DNA from 2 places in the Pseudomonas sp. NPDC088444 genome. Region 1 is predicted to be linked to the other one. Evidence: predicted binding sites of a transcription regulator. Region 1 holds the regulator's gene; the other holds the start of a gene.
What was found. Region 1 encodes FliA, which starts transcription of late flagellar genes. Its sites were predicted from a motif close to CTAAAGTTTNNNNNNNNNNNGCCGNTAA; they were not measured.

Region 2: motA (flagellar motor stator protein MotA) is a predicted target of FliA. The motif match lies at 6,609-6,636, and genes of this name have one in related genera.

What each region holds. Positions count from the first base shown of each region.
Region 1 covers NZ_JBJDNK010000003.1:85,365-93,258, forward strand. The annotation lists gene flhB (flagellar biosynthesis protein FlhB) at 1-976, shown strand, start outside; gene flhA (flagellar biosynthesis protein FlhA) at 1,154-3,283, shown strand; gene flhF (flagellar biosynthesis protein FlhF) at 3,295-4,653, shown strand; gene fleN (flagellar synthesis regulator FleN) at 4,773-5,606, shown strand; gene fliA (RNA polymerase sigma factor FliA) at 5,603-6,343, shown strand; gene ACI2KB_RS07405 (chemotaxis response regulator CheY) at 6,606-6,980, shown strand; gene ACI2KB_RS07410 (protein phosphatase CheZ) at 7,000-7,788, shown strand.
Region 2 covers NZ_JBJDNK010000008.1:247,148-255,041, reverse strand. The annotation lists gene ACI2KB_RS17560 (NAD(P)H-hydrate dehydratase) at 1-963, opposite strand, end outside; gene queG (tRNA epoxyqueuosine(34) reductase QueG) at 1,026-2,123, shown strand; gene ACI2KB_RS17550 (trimeric intracellular cation channel family protein) at 2,164-2,775, opposite strand; gene orn (oligoribonuclease) at 2,785-3,321, opposite strand; gene rsgA (small ribosomal subunit biogenesis GTPase RsgA) at 3,434-4,465, shown strand; gene motB (flagellar motor protein MotB) at 4,659-5,684, opposite strand; gene motA (flagellar motor stator protein MotA) at 5,688-6,539, opposite strand; gene ACI2KB_RS17525 (HDOD domain-containing protein) at 6,751-7,894, shown strand, end outside.

The DNA of each region.
Region 1 (7,894 bases):
CGAAATGATGATGCAGTTGATGCGGGACAATTTCGTCATTTCCCGCGACGCGCTGATGGAAGAACGCAGCATGAGCCTGATGCTGATGGCGTCAGGCAAAGTCGCCTTGATGTCCGTCACGCCGTTGTTGGTCGCGCTGACCATTGCAGCACTGATCGGGCCGATTTCGCTGGGTGGCTGGTTGTTCGCTGCAGGGTCGATGGCGCCCAAATTCAGTCGCTTGAACCCGCTGGCCGGGCTCAAGCGCATGGTGTCGCCCAAATCGCTGATCGAGCTGCTCAAGTCCCTCGCCAAATTTTTCATCATCTTGATCGTGGCGATCATGGTGCTGGCCAAGGACAAGAACGACCTGTTGGCCATTGCCCATGAACCGATGGAAATGGCCATGGCCCACAGCCTGCAACTGGTGGGCTGGAGCACGCTGTGGATGGCCTGCGGGCTGTTGATCATCGCGGCCGTGGACGTGCCGGTGCAGCTGTGGGATGCGCACAAAAAGCTGCTGATGACCAAGCAGGAAGTGCGCGACGAGCACAAGGACAACGAAGGGCGACCCGAGGTCAAACAGCGGATTCGCCAGTTGCAGCGTGAGATGTCGCAGCGGCGGATGATGGCGGCGGTGCCCCAGGCAGACGTGGTCATCACCAACCCGACCCACTACGCCGTGGCGCTCAAGTACGACCCGGACAAGGGCGGTGCGCCGGTGTTGCTGGCCAAGGGGACGGACTTCATTGCGCTGAAGATTCGCGAGATTGCCGCCGAGCACGAAATCCAGTTGCTGGAGTCCCCGGCGCTGGCGCGTTCGATCTATTACAGCACCGAGTTGGAAAACGAGATTCCTGCCGGGTTGTATCTGGCGGTGGCGCAGGTCTTGGCGTATGTCTATCAGATTCGTCAGTTCCGGGCCGGGAAGGGCAAACGGCCTGATCCGTTGAAAGACAATCTACCGATTCCGCCGGATTTGCGGCGGGATAATTAGTAGGGCCTGGCATCAGAGAAAGAATCTAACGTCAAATTATGTCGACCACACCACATTCCCCAATAATGGCACTCTGATATATTCAATCCAATCCAAGAGTTGGACAGGTTTTTGCAATACCTGCGTTACAACGCCTCTGGCGTCAAAAGTTTGATTTAACGCGCAGGTACAGAATCGGTGGATCGTTCTCAATTAATCACTAACGCACGCTCCGGGCTGGTCGGTCTGGGTCGTGGTCAGTTGGGCGTGCCGCTGTTGTTGCTGGTCATGCTGGCAATGATGATGTTGCCGATGCCGCCGTTTCTGCTGGACGTGTTTTTCACCTTCAACATCGCGCTGTCCATCGTCGTGTTGCTGGTCTGCGTGTACGCCCTACGGCCTTTGGATTTCTCGGTCTTTCCGACCATTCTGCTGATCGCGACCTTGCTGCGCCTGGCGCTGAACGTCGCATCGACCCGCGTCGTCATGCTCCACGGTCAGGACGGCCACGCCGCTGCCGGTAAGGTGATTCAGGCCTTCGGTGAAGTGGTGATCGGCGGTAACTACGTCGTCGGTATCGTGGTGTTCGCGATCCTGATGATCATCAACTTCGTGGTCGTGACCAAAGGTGCCGGTCGTATTTCCGAGGTGAGCGCGCGCTTCACCCTCGACGCCATGCCCGGTAAACAGATGGCCATCGACGCCGACCTCAACGCCGGTCTCATCGATCAGGCCGAAGCCAAGCGTCGCCGTCTTGAAGTCGCCCAGGAAGCCGAGTTCTACGGCTCCATGGACGGTGCCAGTAAGTTCGTGCGCGGCGACGCCATCGCCGGTCTGCTGATTCTGTTCATCAACCTCATCGGCGGCATGCTGGTGGGCATCCTGCAACACAACATGACCTTCTCCGACGCAGGCAAGGTTTACGCCCTGCTGACCATCGGTGACGGTTTGGTGGCGCAACTGCCTTCGCTGCTGCTGTCCACTGCCGCCGCGATCATGGTGACCCGTGCATCGGGTTCCGAAGAAATGGGCAAGCTGGTCAGCCGCCAGATGTTCACCTCGCACAAGGCGCTGGCGGTGTCGGCGGCGATCATGGTGATCATGGGCCTGGTGCCGGGCATGCCGCACTTCTCGTTCATCAGTCTGGGCCTGTTGGCAGCAGGGGGGGCTTACCTGCTGTGGAAAAAACAGAACCAGGCCAAGCTGGCCGCGATTCAAGAGGTCAAGCGTCAACAGGACCTGTTGCCATCGCCAACCCGTGCCCAGGAGTCGAAAGAGCTGGGCTGGGACGATGTGACCCCGATCGACATGATCGGCCTGGAAGTGGGTTATCGCTTGATCCCGCTGGTAGACCGCAATCAGGGTGGGCAACTGCTGGCGCGGATCAAGGGCGTGCGCAAGAAGTTGTCGCAAGAGTTGGGCTTCCTGATGCCAACCGTACACATTCGCGACAACCTGGACCTGGCGCCGAGCGCGTATCGTTTGACGCTGATGGGCGTGACCTTGGCCGAAGCCGAGATCTACCCCGACCGCGAGCTGGCGATCAACCCCGGTCAGGTGTTCGGCAGCCTCAACGGCATCACTGCCAAAGACCCGGCGTTCGGGCTGGAGGCAGTCTGGATCGAAATCAGCCAGCGCGCCCAAGCCCAGTCCCTCGGTTACACCGTGGTCGATGCCAGCACTGTCGTCGCGACCCACTTGAACCAGATTCTGTACAAGCACTCTCATGAGCTGATCGGTCATGAGGAAGTGCAGCAACTGATGACGCTGCTGGCCAAGAGTTCGCCGAAACTGGCTGAAGAGCTGGTGCCGGGCGTGCTGTCGTTATCGGCGCTGCTCAAGGTGTTGCAGGCGCTGTTGGCCGAGCAGGTGCCGGTGCGCGATATTCGCAGCATTGCCGAAGCTATCGCCAACAATGCCGCCCGGAGTCAAGATACCGCCGCATTGGTGGCCGCCGTACGGGTCGGCCTGTCCCGCGCCATCGTGCAAAGCATTGTGGGCATTGAGCCGGAGCTGCCTGTTATCACCCTTGAGCCAAGGTTGGAACAGATATTGCTCAATAGTCTGCAGAAGGCAGGTCAGGGTCAGGAAGAAGGCGTTCTGCTCGAACCGAGTATGGCTGAGAAGCTTCAGCGCTCGTTGATCGAAGCGGCGCAGCGTCAGGAGATGCAGGGTCAGCCGGTCATTTTGTTGGTTGCAGGTCCGGTTCGCGCCATGTTGTCCCGCTTTGGGCGCCTGGCGGTTCCGAACATGCATGTTTTGGCTTATCAGGAAATTCCTGACAATAAGCAAGTCACCATCGTAGCGACTGTCGGGCCGAACGGCTGAGGTAGTGAGTCATGCAAGTTAAGCGTTTTTTCGCCGCCGATATGCGACAAGCCATGAAACTGGTTCGTGATGAGCTGGGCGCTGAAGCCGCCATCATCGGCAACCGGCGGATCGCCGGTGGTGTGGAACTGACAGCCGCGCTGGATTACAAACTGTCGGCGCTGGCGCCGCGTGTGCCGAATATCGAGCTGGAAGACGAGCTGCGCAAGACTCAGTCGCGCATCGTCACCGCACAGGCCGAGCTGACCAGCCGTAGCGAGCTGGACACGGTCGCCAACCGGCAGTTGTTTGCCGGTCTTGCGATGGACGACAGCAAGCAGATCGAACCGACGCTGGATGAACCGTTCCGCCCCTCGATCCACGCCGCTATTGCCGCCGACCGTGCCGAGCGCGCTGAGCGTCAATCCGCCGCCGAACCGGGGATTAGCCAACGCGCTTACGAGTCGATGCGTTCGGAGTTGAATGGCCTGCGCGAACTGCTGGAAGTCCAGCTCGGTTCGCTGGCCTGGAACCAGTTGCAAGGCAGCCGTCCGCAGCAGGCCAACCTGTGGCGTCGTTTGCAGCGTGTGGGCCTGTCTGGCCCTCTGTCCCGTGACCTGCTGAATATGGTCCCGGATGTCGATGATCAGCCTCATGCCTGGCGCATGTTGCTGGCTCATCTGGCGCGCATGATCGTCACACCGGACGTCGAGCCGCTGGAAGAGGGTGGGGTGATTGCCATGGTCGGTCCGGCCGGTATGGGCAAGACCACTACATTGGCCAAACTCGCAGCCCGTTATGTGTTGAAATACGGCGCGCAAAATATCGCGCTGGTGAGCATGGACAGCTTCCGCATCGGGGCTCAGGAGCAGCTCAAGACGCTGGGCCGGATTCTCAATGTGCCGGTGACCCACGTCGACCCGGGCCAGTCTCTGGCGCAGGCGCTGGAGCCTCTGTTGCGCAAGCGCGTGGTGCTGATCGACACCGCTGGCCTGCAAGCCAGCGACCCGGCATTGCGCCTGCAACTGGAGAGCCTGGCCGGTCGCGGCATCAAGGCGCGCAACTACCTGGTACTGGCCACCACCAGCCAGAAGCAAGTGCTGACCGCGGCCTATCACAGTTACAAGCGTTGCGGTCTGGCCGGGTGCATCCTGACCAAACTCGACGAAACCGCAAGCCTTGGCGAAGTGCTGAGCCTGGCGGTGACACACGAATTGCCCGTGGCCTATCTGACCGATGGCCCACGGATACCGGATGATCTGCATCTGCCCCGTCGGCACCAGTTGGTAAGCCGTGCCGTCAGTGTGCAGATGCAGGAGGAGCCGAGCGAGGAAGCAATGGCGGATATGTTTGCGGATCTTTATCACAGCACCGGCAAGCGCGCGGGCTAGGTAAGGAAAATGACAATGGAAAATACCTGCATCGTTGGTCTGCCAGGCATTGTTCACTCAGTGAACGTGCAGCCCGAAATGTGGCTTGGGTCTAAGCAAGACAAGGTAAAGAATTAACTATGGGCAGCATGCATCCCGTTCAGGTTATCGCGGTGACCGGTGGCAAAGGTGGCGTAGGCAAGACCAATGTGTCAGTGAACCTCTCGCTGGCTCTGGCCGAGCTGGGGCGCCGCGTTATGTTGCTGGACGCCGATCTGGGTCTGGCCAACGTCGACGTCTTGTTGGGGCTGACCCCCAAACGCACCCTGGCTGACGTTATTGAAGGCCGTTGCGAGCTGCGCGATGTCCTGTTGCAAGGCCCGGGCGGTGTGCGCATCGTACCGGCGGCCTCCGGCACCCAGACCATGGTTCAACTGAGCCCGGCACAACACGCCGGTCTGATTCAGGCCTTCAGCGAAATCGGCGACAACCTGGACGTGCTGGTGATCGACACCGCTGCCGGGATTGGTGAGTCGGTGGTGAGTTTCGTGCGCGCGGCACAGGAAGTGCTGCTGGTGGTGTGCGATGAACCGACCTCGATCACTGACGCCTACGCGCTGATCAAACTGCTCAACCGCGATTACGGCATGAACCGCTTCCGTGTGCTGGCCAACATGGCCCAAAGCCCGCAGGAAGGGCGCAACCTGTTCGCCAAACTGACCAAGGTCACCGACCGTTTCCTCGACGTGGCCCTGCAATACGTGGGTGCTGTGCCGTACGACGAGTGCGTGCGCAAGGCCGTGCAGAAGCAGCGTGCGGTCTACGAAGCGTTTCCACGTTCCAAATGTGCGCTGGCGTTCAAGGCCATCGCGCAAAAGGTCGACACCTGGCCACTGCCGGCGAACCCGCGTGGCCACCTTGAATTTTTCGTTGAGCGCCTGGTTCATCAGACCAGTGCAGGGCCTGTGTCATGACTGCAAGTGGCTATCGCATGTACAGCAAATCATCCAAGGATTCCCAGTACGAGCTGATTGAGCGTTATGCCCCGCTGGTCAAACGCATCGCCTACCATCTGCTGGCGCGTCTGCCGGCCAGTGTTCAGGTCGAGGACTTGATTCAGGCGGGCATGATTGGGTTGCTCGAAGTGTCGACCAAGTACGACTCCACCAAGGGTGCGAGTTTCGAGACCTACGCGGGTATTCGTATCCGTGGCGCGATGCTCGATGAAGTGCGCAAGGGGGACTGGGCGCCACGTTCGGTTCACCGCAACACGCGCATGGTCAGCGACGCCATTCGTGCGATTGAAGCAAAAACCGGCCGCGACGCTAAAGATCACGAGGTTGCTGCCGAACTTCAATTGAGTCTCGATGATTATTACGGGATTTTGAACGATACCTTGGGCAGCCGCCTGTTCAGTTTCGACGACCTCTTGCAGGACGGCGAGCATGAAGGGTTGCACGAGGATGGCGCGAGCCAGTCGCTGGAACCGTCGCGGGACCTGGAAGACGAGCGCTTCCAGAGCGCACTGGCCGATGCCATTGCCAACCTGCCCGAGCGTGAACGCCTGGTGCTGGCGCTGTACTACGACGAAGAGCTGAACCTCAAGGAAATCGGTGAGGTCCTGGGGGTCAGCGAATCCCGTGTCAGCCAGTTGCACAGCCAGTGCGCCGCGCGTCTGCGTGGACGGCTGGGAGAATGGCGCGCGCGCTGATAGATTGCGCAGCCTCGTGATAGAGGCTGCGGGTTGCTTGTAAGACCGGCTGTGCAAGATGTGATGTGGGAAGCAAAAGAGACAAGGCAGGAGCCGGTCGGATCAGGTCTTCAGGACGCTTTTCCGCTGCGCTCGTACCTTTCGATTCCAAAGCCCTCTCGTTTTCGTGTCACCGGTCAAGTTGCTGCACCGGTATTGATTGAACGCGCGTCCGGGAGCTGGGCGCGTTAAAGACTGCTTGGAGGTCGAATTGGACAAGAACATGAAAATCCTCATCGTTGATGACTTCTCAACGATGCGGCGGATCATAAAAAACCTGTTGCGTGACCTTGGGTTCACCAACACGGCCGAAGCAGATGACGGCACTACCGCGTTGCCAATGTTGCAGAGCGGTGCTTTCGATTTCCTGGTGACCGACTGGAACATGCCTGGCATGTCCGGCATCGACCTGCTGCGTCAGGTGCGAGCCGACGAGCGCCTGCGTCACCTTCCAGTGTTGATGGTCACGGCAGAAGCCAAGCGCGAGCAGATCATCGAGGCCGCACAGGCCGGTGTGAATGGCTATGTCGTGAAGCCGTTCACCGCTCAGGTACTCAAAGAAAAGATCGAGAAGATATTCGAGCGCGTCAATAGCTGATGTTCGCTGCGAGGGCGCTATGGATCCTAAAGATTCATCAATGGGTGACTTCGAGTCGACCCTGAAGAAACATGCACAGGAGCTGGTGACCAGCCTTGAAAAAGGCCAGTTCGGCGAAGCCGTGCAACTCATCCACGAGCTGAACCAGACCCGTGATCGCGGCTTGTATCAGGAAGTCGGCAAGCTGACGCGCGAGTTGCACAGTGCCATCGTCAATTTCCAGATTGACCCGCACATGCCGCAAGCCGAAGAGGTGTCCCAGATCACGGATGCCACCGAGCGCTTGTCGTATGTTGTCAGGCTCACGGAAGGTGCGGCCAACAAAACCATGGACCTGGTGGAACAGAGCACGCCCTTGATGAATGGCCTGAGCGCCGATGCCAAGGCCTTGAGCGCAGACTGGGGACGCTTCATGCGTCGCGAGATTGGCGCCGAAGAGTTTCGCGATCTGGCCCGCCGCGTCGAGGGCTTTCTGAGCCGTAGCGAGAAGGAGACCCACGAGGTCGCCAGCCACCTGAACGACATCCTGCTGGCTCAGGATTATCAGGACCTCACCGGACAGGTGATCAAGCGTGTGACCAAGATGGTCACCGAGGTGGAGAGCAATTTGCTCAAGCTGGTGTTGATGGCCAGCCAGGTCGATCGTTTTGCCGGTATCCAGCACGATCAGGAAGCGTTCCGGCAGCAAAAAGAACAGGAAAAACTTCATTCCAAGGGTGAAGGTCCGCAGATTCATGCCGATAAACGTGAAGACGTCGTATCCGGTCAGGATGATGTAGACGATCTGCTATCCAGCCTCGGGTTCTGAAGTTCCAGCGCTCAGGTTCTATGTGAAAGTGGCCGCAGGTGTGGCGCGTGAAGGCTTCGACGAAGGCCACCCGCGCAGACCCAAGGTGCGGCCCCTGGATCGGTTG
Region 2 (7,894 bases), on a different contig from region 1:
CGGCCCGACGACCAGCACCGACGCGGGATCCATCAGCGCCATCAGTTGATTGGCCGAATGTATTCCGACAGTCATGACCTCCGGGAAACGCGCCAGTGCCGCAGCGACATGTTCAGAACGGGTCGCCAGCGTGACCATGCCCGCACCGCAACGCAAGGTGCTCTCAGCAGCCAACAGGGCCGCCCCGCCGAAGCCATGATCGCCGCCGATCACCAGCACCCGGCCAAACAGCCCTTTGTGCGCGGTGCGGAGACGAGGTTTGAGCGCAGGCAAATTAGATTTATCGAGACGTTTAACGCTGACGGGGGTCTGCGCCACGATTGCAGGGTCGGCCTGAAGGTCGTCAAAGATCAACTCCCCGACCACCTCAGGCGCATCTGCCGTGAACAGCCCGATCTTGAGGCCGACAAAGGTGACCGTCAGGTCTGCACGAACCGCCGCCCCCAGCGTTCTGCCGGTATCCGCACACAGCCCTGAAGGGATATCCACCGACATGACCGGCAGGCCGCTGTTATTGATGTGTTCGATAGCAGACGCGTAGGGCGCACGAACATTACCCTTCAGCCCGGTCCCCAGAAGCGCGTCTACCACGATTCCCGACAGCGGCTGCTGAATCCACGGTTGAATAACGACTTGCTCAGAAAGCGCTTCTTTATAAGCAGTTTCGGCATCGCCTTGCAGCCCTGAACAATCGCCCACCGCGAAAACAACCACCTGCCACCCTGCCCGTTTGGCCAAGGCGGCAATCAGATAGCCATCTCCTGCGTTATTGCCGTGCCCGGCCAGCACCGCCAATTGCCGCCCCTCGGGCCAGCGCCGACGAATCGCCCGCCACGCTGCATGGGCTGCACGCTGCATCAATTCGAAGCCAGGCGTGCCCGCTGCAACCAGCCGCGCGTCGAGGTCGCGGACCTGCGCGGCGCTGTACAGTGCGTCGGGAAATGGGGGTTTGCTGTGCAACATGAGTCTTTGGGCTCCGATGTCTGGCAGAATTATACGCACCTGCGCCCCGGTGTCCTCTTTGCATGTCCTCGATTACTGTAGATCCATCCACAAACTCAGCGCCGCTCTCGGCTGCCGGGTTGTCCGAGCTTGCCCAATCGATCAAGGACTGGGGGCGCGAACTCGGCTTTCAGCAGGTCGGCATCTCGGGGCTGGATCTGGCGGAACACGAACAGCATCTGGAACGCTGGCTGGAAGCCGGGTACCACGGCGAGATGGACTATATGGCAGCGCATGGCAGCAAACGTTCGCACCCGGACGAACTGGTGCCTGGGACGTTGCGGGTCGTGTCGTTGCGCATGGACTATTTGCCCGGCGACACGCAGATGGCGCAATTGCTGGCCCAACCGGAAAAAGCCTACGTTTCCCGTTATGCCTTGGGCCGCGACTACCACAAGCTGATTCGCAAGCGCGTGCAGCAGTTGGCAGAGCGCATCCAACAGGCCATCGGACCATTCGGATTCCGGGCATTCGTCGACAGCGCACCGGTGCTGGAAAAGGCGATCGCCGAACAGGCCGGGCTGGGCTGGATCGGCAAAAATACGCTGGTGCTCAATCGCAAGGCGGGCAGTTATTTCTTCCTGAGCGAGTTGTTCGTCGATCTGGCGTTGCCAATTGACGAACCCCATGCCACTGAGCATTGCGGCCGTTGCAGCGCGTGTCTGGATGTGTGCCCGACCAACGCTTTCGTCGGCCCTTACGTGCTCGACGCCCGACGCTGCATTTCCTACCTGACCATCGAGCTGAAGACATCGATCCCCGAAGAACTGCGCGCGATGATCGGCAATCGGGTGTTCGGTTGTGATGATTGCCAGATTGTCTGCCCGTGGAACCGCTTCGCCCGGCCTACCGATCAGAACGACTTCAAGCCGCGTCACGGCCTCGACAACGCCGAGCTGACGACGCTGTTTTTGTGGGATGAAGCGACCTTCCTGAGCAACACCGAAGGCTCGCCGCTGCGGCGCGCGGGGTATGAGCGCTGGTTGCGTAATCTGGCGGTGGGATTGGGCAATGCGCCGTCGAGCATTCCGGTGATCGAGGCGTTGAAGTCTCGGCGGGATTATCCGTCAGAGATGGTGCGCGAGCATGTGGAATGGGCGTTGCGGCGGCATAACGCCTGATCGATATCCCACAGTTGAGCGTTACAGGCCAGAGCGACACTCAATGCCCATCCTTGTAAACGAACTTGGGCATTTCCCAGCGAAACCGGATCGCCAACAAACGCAGTAACAACCCGCCCGACAACGTGATCAACGTCCCTTGCTCAATCGGCAACCCTGCCCACTGACACAGCAGAAAGCACCACGCGGCTGCGAACGAAACACTGGCGTACAGCTCGCGGCGGAAGATCAGCGGGATGTCGTTACAGAAAATATCGCGCAGGATGCCGCCAAACGTCCCGGTGATCACCCCACTGACCGCCGCGACCATCATGCCCAGCCCCATCTCCAGCGCCGTCGTGCAGCCGATGATCGTGAACGCCACCAGCCCCAGGGCGTCGAGCACCAGAAACAGCGAACGCAAATGCCGCATCAGGGGCGCGATGAAGATGGTGACCAATGCCGCGGCACTGGTCAGGATCAGATATTCAGGGTGCTTGACCCACGTCAGCGGGTAATGGCCCAACAGCACGTCACGCACCGAACCACCGCCCAAGGCCGTGATGCAGGCGATCAGCACCACACCGAACCAGTCCATTCCGCGCCGCCCGGCAGACAATGCGCCCGTCATCGCTTCGGCGGTGATGGCGATCAGATAAAGCATCAACAGCATGGTGGCAGATTAAACCTTGATGAAGTGCTCGCGATAGAAACGCAGCTCGGCAATGGACTCACGGATGTCGTCCAGCGCCAGGTGGGTGCTGCCTTTCTTGAATTTCAGTTCCGGCGACCAGCGTGCGGCCAACTCCTTGAGCGTCGACACATCGAGATTGCGGTAGTGAAAGTAGTTTTCCAGGGTCGGCATGCGCTTATAAAGGAAGCGACGGTCCTGGCAGATGCTGTTGCCGCAAATCGGAGAACTGCGCTCTGGCACCCATTGCTTGATGAACTCCAGGGTCATGGCTTCAGCCTCGGCGGTGGAGATGTTGCTCTCGCGCACGCGCTGGGTCAGGCCCGAGCCGCCGTGTTGACGGGTGTTCCACTCGTCCATTCCGTTCAGGAGGTCGTCACTTTGATGAATGGCGATGACCGGCCCCTCTGCCAGCGTGTTCAGCTCGCTGTCGGTGATGATTGTGGCCATCTCGATGATGACGTCGTTATCAGGGTCCAGACCGGTCATTTCCAGGTCGATCCAGATCAGATTCTGTTTGTTCTGCATATGTCGGCTCCTTAGCGTAGGCGCGCAGTTTAGCCTAGGTAAGCGTGCTAGACTCCCGGCGTTTTACTCAATCTGCCGCTTTCTGCACCCCGAATTGGAACACTGAACACCCATGGCCAAACGCCAACTCAACCGCCGCCAGAACTGGCGCATCGAAAAGATTCAGGGCGAACGCGCCGCCCGCGCGGCCAAACGCGAGTCTCTGGCCCTGGAAACGCTGGAAGGCGGGGATCTGGGTCCTGAGCAGACAGGGTTGGTCATCGCGCACTTCGGCGTGCAGGTCGAAGTCGAGGCGCAAGAAGGCGAACTGAGCGGGCAGGTGTTTCGCTGCCACTTGCGGGCGAACCTGCCCGCTCTGGTGACGGGTGACAAGGTGGTCTGGCGTCCGGGCAATCAGGGTATCGGTGTGATCGTTGCGCAATTGCCGCGCACCACTGAACTGTGCCGGCCTGATACTCGCGGCCAACTCAAGCCTGTGGCGGCCAACGTCGATTTGATCGTGATCGTCTTCGCCCCCGCGCCGGAGCCTCACGCCAACCTGATCGACCGCTATCTGGTGGCGGCTGAACATTCGGGCATTCGTCCGCTGTTGCTGCTGAACAAGTTCGACCTGATCAACGACCAGAACGCCCCGGCGCTCAATGCACTGCTGGCGGTGTATCGCACGCTGGGTTACCCGGTGCTGGAAGTGTCTGCTCATCACGGCGATGGCATGCAGCAGTTGCAGGATTTGCTGGATCACAACACCAGCGTTTTCGTGGGGCAGTCTGGCGTGGGCAAGTCATCGCTGGTCAACAGCCTGTTGCCTGAGGTAGGGACGCGAGTCGGGCCGCTTTCCGAATACTCCGGTCAAGGCACGCATACCACGACCACTGCGCGGTTGTTCCATTTCCCCCGTGGCGGCGATTTGATCGACTCCCCCGGCATTCGCGAATTCGGCCTGGGGCACGTCAGCCGCGCCGATGTGGAAGCGGGCTTCATCGAGTTCAACGACCTGTTGGGCCGCTGCCGCTTCCGCGATTGCAAACATGATCGCGAGCCGGGCTGCGCACTGCTCAAGGCGCTGGAAGATGGCCGGGTGCAGCAGCAGCGGATGAACAGCTATCGGTCGATCATCGCGAGTTTGCCGGAGAGCAGTTACTGAGCCGATGCACTGTCCTCCTGTGGGAGCCGACTTGCTGGCGAAGGCGCTCGATCAATCAACATCGACGGTGCCTGACCCGACGCTTTCGTCGGAACGCCGCCCGCACCAAGCCGGCTCCCACACGGTTTCCGCTCACCATTGATGGCACACAAAAACGCCGCGATTATCGCGGCGTTTTTGTCAGAACCGTAAATCAGTTCTTGGTCTCGTCGATCTTCAACTGCCCTTGATCGAAGATGTTCAGCTTCTGCCGAATCTCATGAGGCTGGGCGTCAGCCTGTGGATCGACGGCCGGTGCCGCACTGCTCGACGCGCCAGGCTGGCCCGCTGGCGCCGCAGGAGCTGGCGCCGCTTTCGGGGCGCCGCCCGCGTTCTGGTCGCCTTCGATACGCGCCTGTGCCTTTTTGGTCAGCACGGTGATGTCGATACGGCGGTTGATCGGGTTGTTCGGGTTCTCCTTGTCGTACAGCGACGACGAGGCGAAGCCCACGACACGAGCCACTTGCGGATCCGGGTAACCGCCTGCCGTCAGCGCACGACGTGCGGCGTTGGCGCGGTTGGCTGACAGTTCCCAGTTACCGAAACCGTTATTGCCCACGTATGGCGTGGCGTCGGTGTGGCCACTGATGCTCACCTTGTTTGGCACCGTTTTGATGGTGTCGGCCATGGCCAGAAGGATGTCTTCGAAATACGGTTTCAGGCGCGCACTGCCGATGTCGAACATCGGGCGGTTTTCCGCGTCCATGATCTGGATACGCAAGCCGTCCTGAGTAATCTCGAACAGGATCTGGTCCTTGAACTTCGCCAGTTGCGGGTTCTCGTTGACCTTGGTCTGCAACTCTTGCAGGAGCATCTCCAGCCGCTCCTGCTCGACCTGCTCGGCCGCTGCATCCTGCTGATCGGCGTCCACCGGGACTTTGTCGGGCGCGGGGGTGGATTTGACTTCAGGGTTGAGGGTCTGGTCCGGCGACATCTCGGGCGAGCCGCCCAGGTCGATGACGTACGGCGAACCACTGTCAGAGAACCCGACCGGATCCTTGAAGTAACCGGCGATGGCGATCAACTGCTCGGGCGTGGCCGACGACATCAGCCACAGCACCAGGAAGAACGCCATCATCGCCGTCGCGAAGTCGGCGAAGGCGATTTTCCAGGCGCCGCCGTGGTGTCCGCCGCCAAAGCGCTTTACGCGCTTGACGATAATGGGCTGATTATTTTCCATGGATCAACGACCGCGAACAGCTTGTTCCAGCTCGCTGAAGCTGGGGCGGTGAGCCGGGTACAACACCTTGCGACCGAACTCGACAGCCAGTGAAGGCGGCACACCCGAGGCCGATGCCACCAGGGAAGCCTTGATCGATTCGAACACGTTCATTTCTTCTTTGGCGTCGTGGGCCAGGCACTGCGCCAGTGGGCCGAAGAAGCCATAGGCCGCGAGAATACCGAAGAAGGTACCGACCAGCGCCGCACCTACGTGCATACCGATCGCCGCTTTGTCACCGGAACCCAGGGACGCCATGGTCACGACGATACCCAGTACCGCCGCAACGATACCGAAACCGGGCATACCGTCCGCGACGCCGGTCACCGCATGGGAAGGGTGCTCAAGCTCTTCTTTCATGCTCAGCAGTTCCATGTCGAACAGGCCTTCCAGCTCGTGGGGAGCCATGTTGCCCGAGGACATGATGCGCAGGTAATCGCAGATGAACGCGATCATCTTGGTGTCTTTCAACACGCTGGGGTACTTGGCGAAGATCGGGCTGTTTTCCGGCTCTTCGATATCGCCTTCGATGGCCATCATGCCTTCACGACGGCTTTTGTTGAGGATTTCGTAGATCAGGCCCAGCACTTCGAGGTAAAAGGCGTGAGTGAAGCGCGAACCGAACATCTTCAGGGACTTCTTGATGACCAGCATGGTCATATATCCCGGGTTCGCCTGGAGGAATGCACCCAGCGCAGCACCGCCGATGATCATCACCTCGAAAGGCTGGATCAACGCAGCAATCTGACCATGGGAAAGTACGTAGCCGCCGAGAACGCTCGCGAAAACGACGATGATGCCGATAATTTTTGCCATAGATAAAAAATACTTACTGAGTCGGGTTCAAGGTCATTGTGCGAGAAGCGGTCGAAACTCTTGTTCTACTTATCGGCATGAGTGCGCCAGACTATAGTCAATTCAGGCGAAAATCCTGTCTGGCGTCTGGCTCGGGCACCACAGCGCAACGGCCAGCATGATGCCACCATTCGACGCCGATCAAAACCTCCCAGCCGTACGGGCCTTGTGAATGCAATCAGAAAAAGCTTCTACGCTCCTCGTTCCGCAGACACTCGACGCTTGGGTCAAGCAGCTCGATGGCATTGCCCTGCCCGTCCCTGCCAACGCTCATGCGAAGGTGCACGCTGCGCTCAACGACAGCCGCCGCTCGTTGCGAGAGATTGCCGACTTCATGCAGGACAGTCCGGCGCTGGTCCTCAGCGTATTGCGCGAAGCGAATTTGAATGCCGGTGGCCTAACCGAACCTGCGGAAAGCCTTGAAGTGGCCTTGAACCGCTTGGGCCTGGCCCGCACCGGCACATTACTGGCGCGCCTGCCCAGCATCGAATTGCAGAACATCCCGGTCGCGTTTCGCCAACTGCAACTCATCAGCCAGCACGCCACGCAACAGGCTTACGGATTGTTCGCCAATCAGCTCGCACGCTTGTGGCAGGACATTCATCTGGGAAGTCTGCTGTTCCTCGCCCCCCTGTGGCCGATGGCATTGGCGCACCCCAAGCTTCTGGAAGAATGGGAGCTGAGGGTCATCCACAAGGGCGAGTGCGCAAAAACTGTCGAAAAATCGTTGTTTGGCGTGCGTCTGGTACAGCTCTGTCAAGCCATGGCCCAGCATTGGCAACTGCCGATCTGGGTGACGCAGGGCTACGATCTGCTGGTCCGCGAGCAGCGCAGTCTGGTGAAGGTGCTGCGTATCGCGCATGAAAATGGTGACCCACTGAAACAGCAACAAGCACTGGACGCCGATCTGCCCTTGCGCCGCTGGCTCAACCAACCCGCCAATACGATTCTGCTGGCCAACGGCCTCGCGCTGTCGGCGCAACAATCCTGGGACACCCCACACAATCTGCGCTGGCAACTGCTGACCAGCCTGTACCTGCAACAGCCTTTCGACGAATTACAGCAACAAGTGCATCAAAACGCCGCCGCCAGCGCACGTCAGCATGCCGCGCCCGGCGTCTGGCATCCGGCTGAAGCGTTGCTGTGGCCATGGGACACGCGCCGGGTCCACAAAGGTTTGCTGCCCGCCCCGCCGCCATCGGCCGAAGCGTTGCAAATCTGGCGCAAGCATTGCGGCGACTTGCTCAAAGAGCCCAGCGCGTTCACCAACGCAATGCACCTGACCACTTGTGCGCGGGATGCGCTGCTCGCCTCTG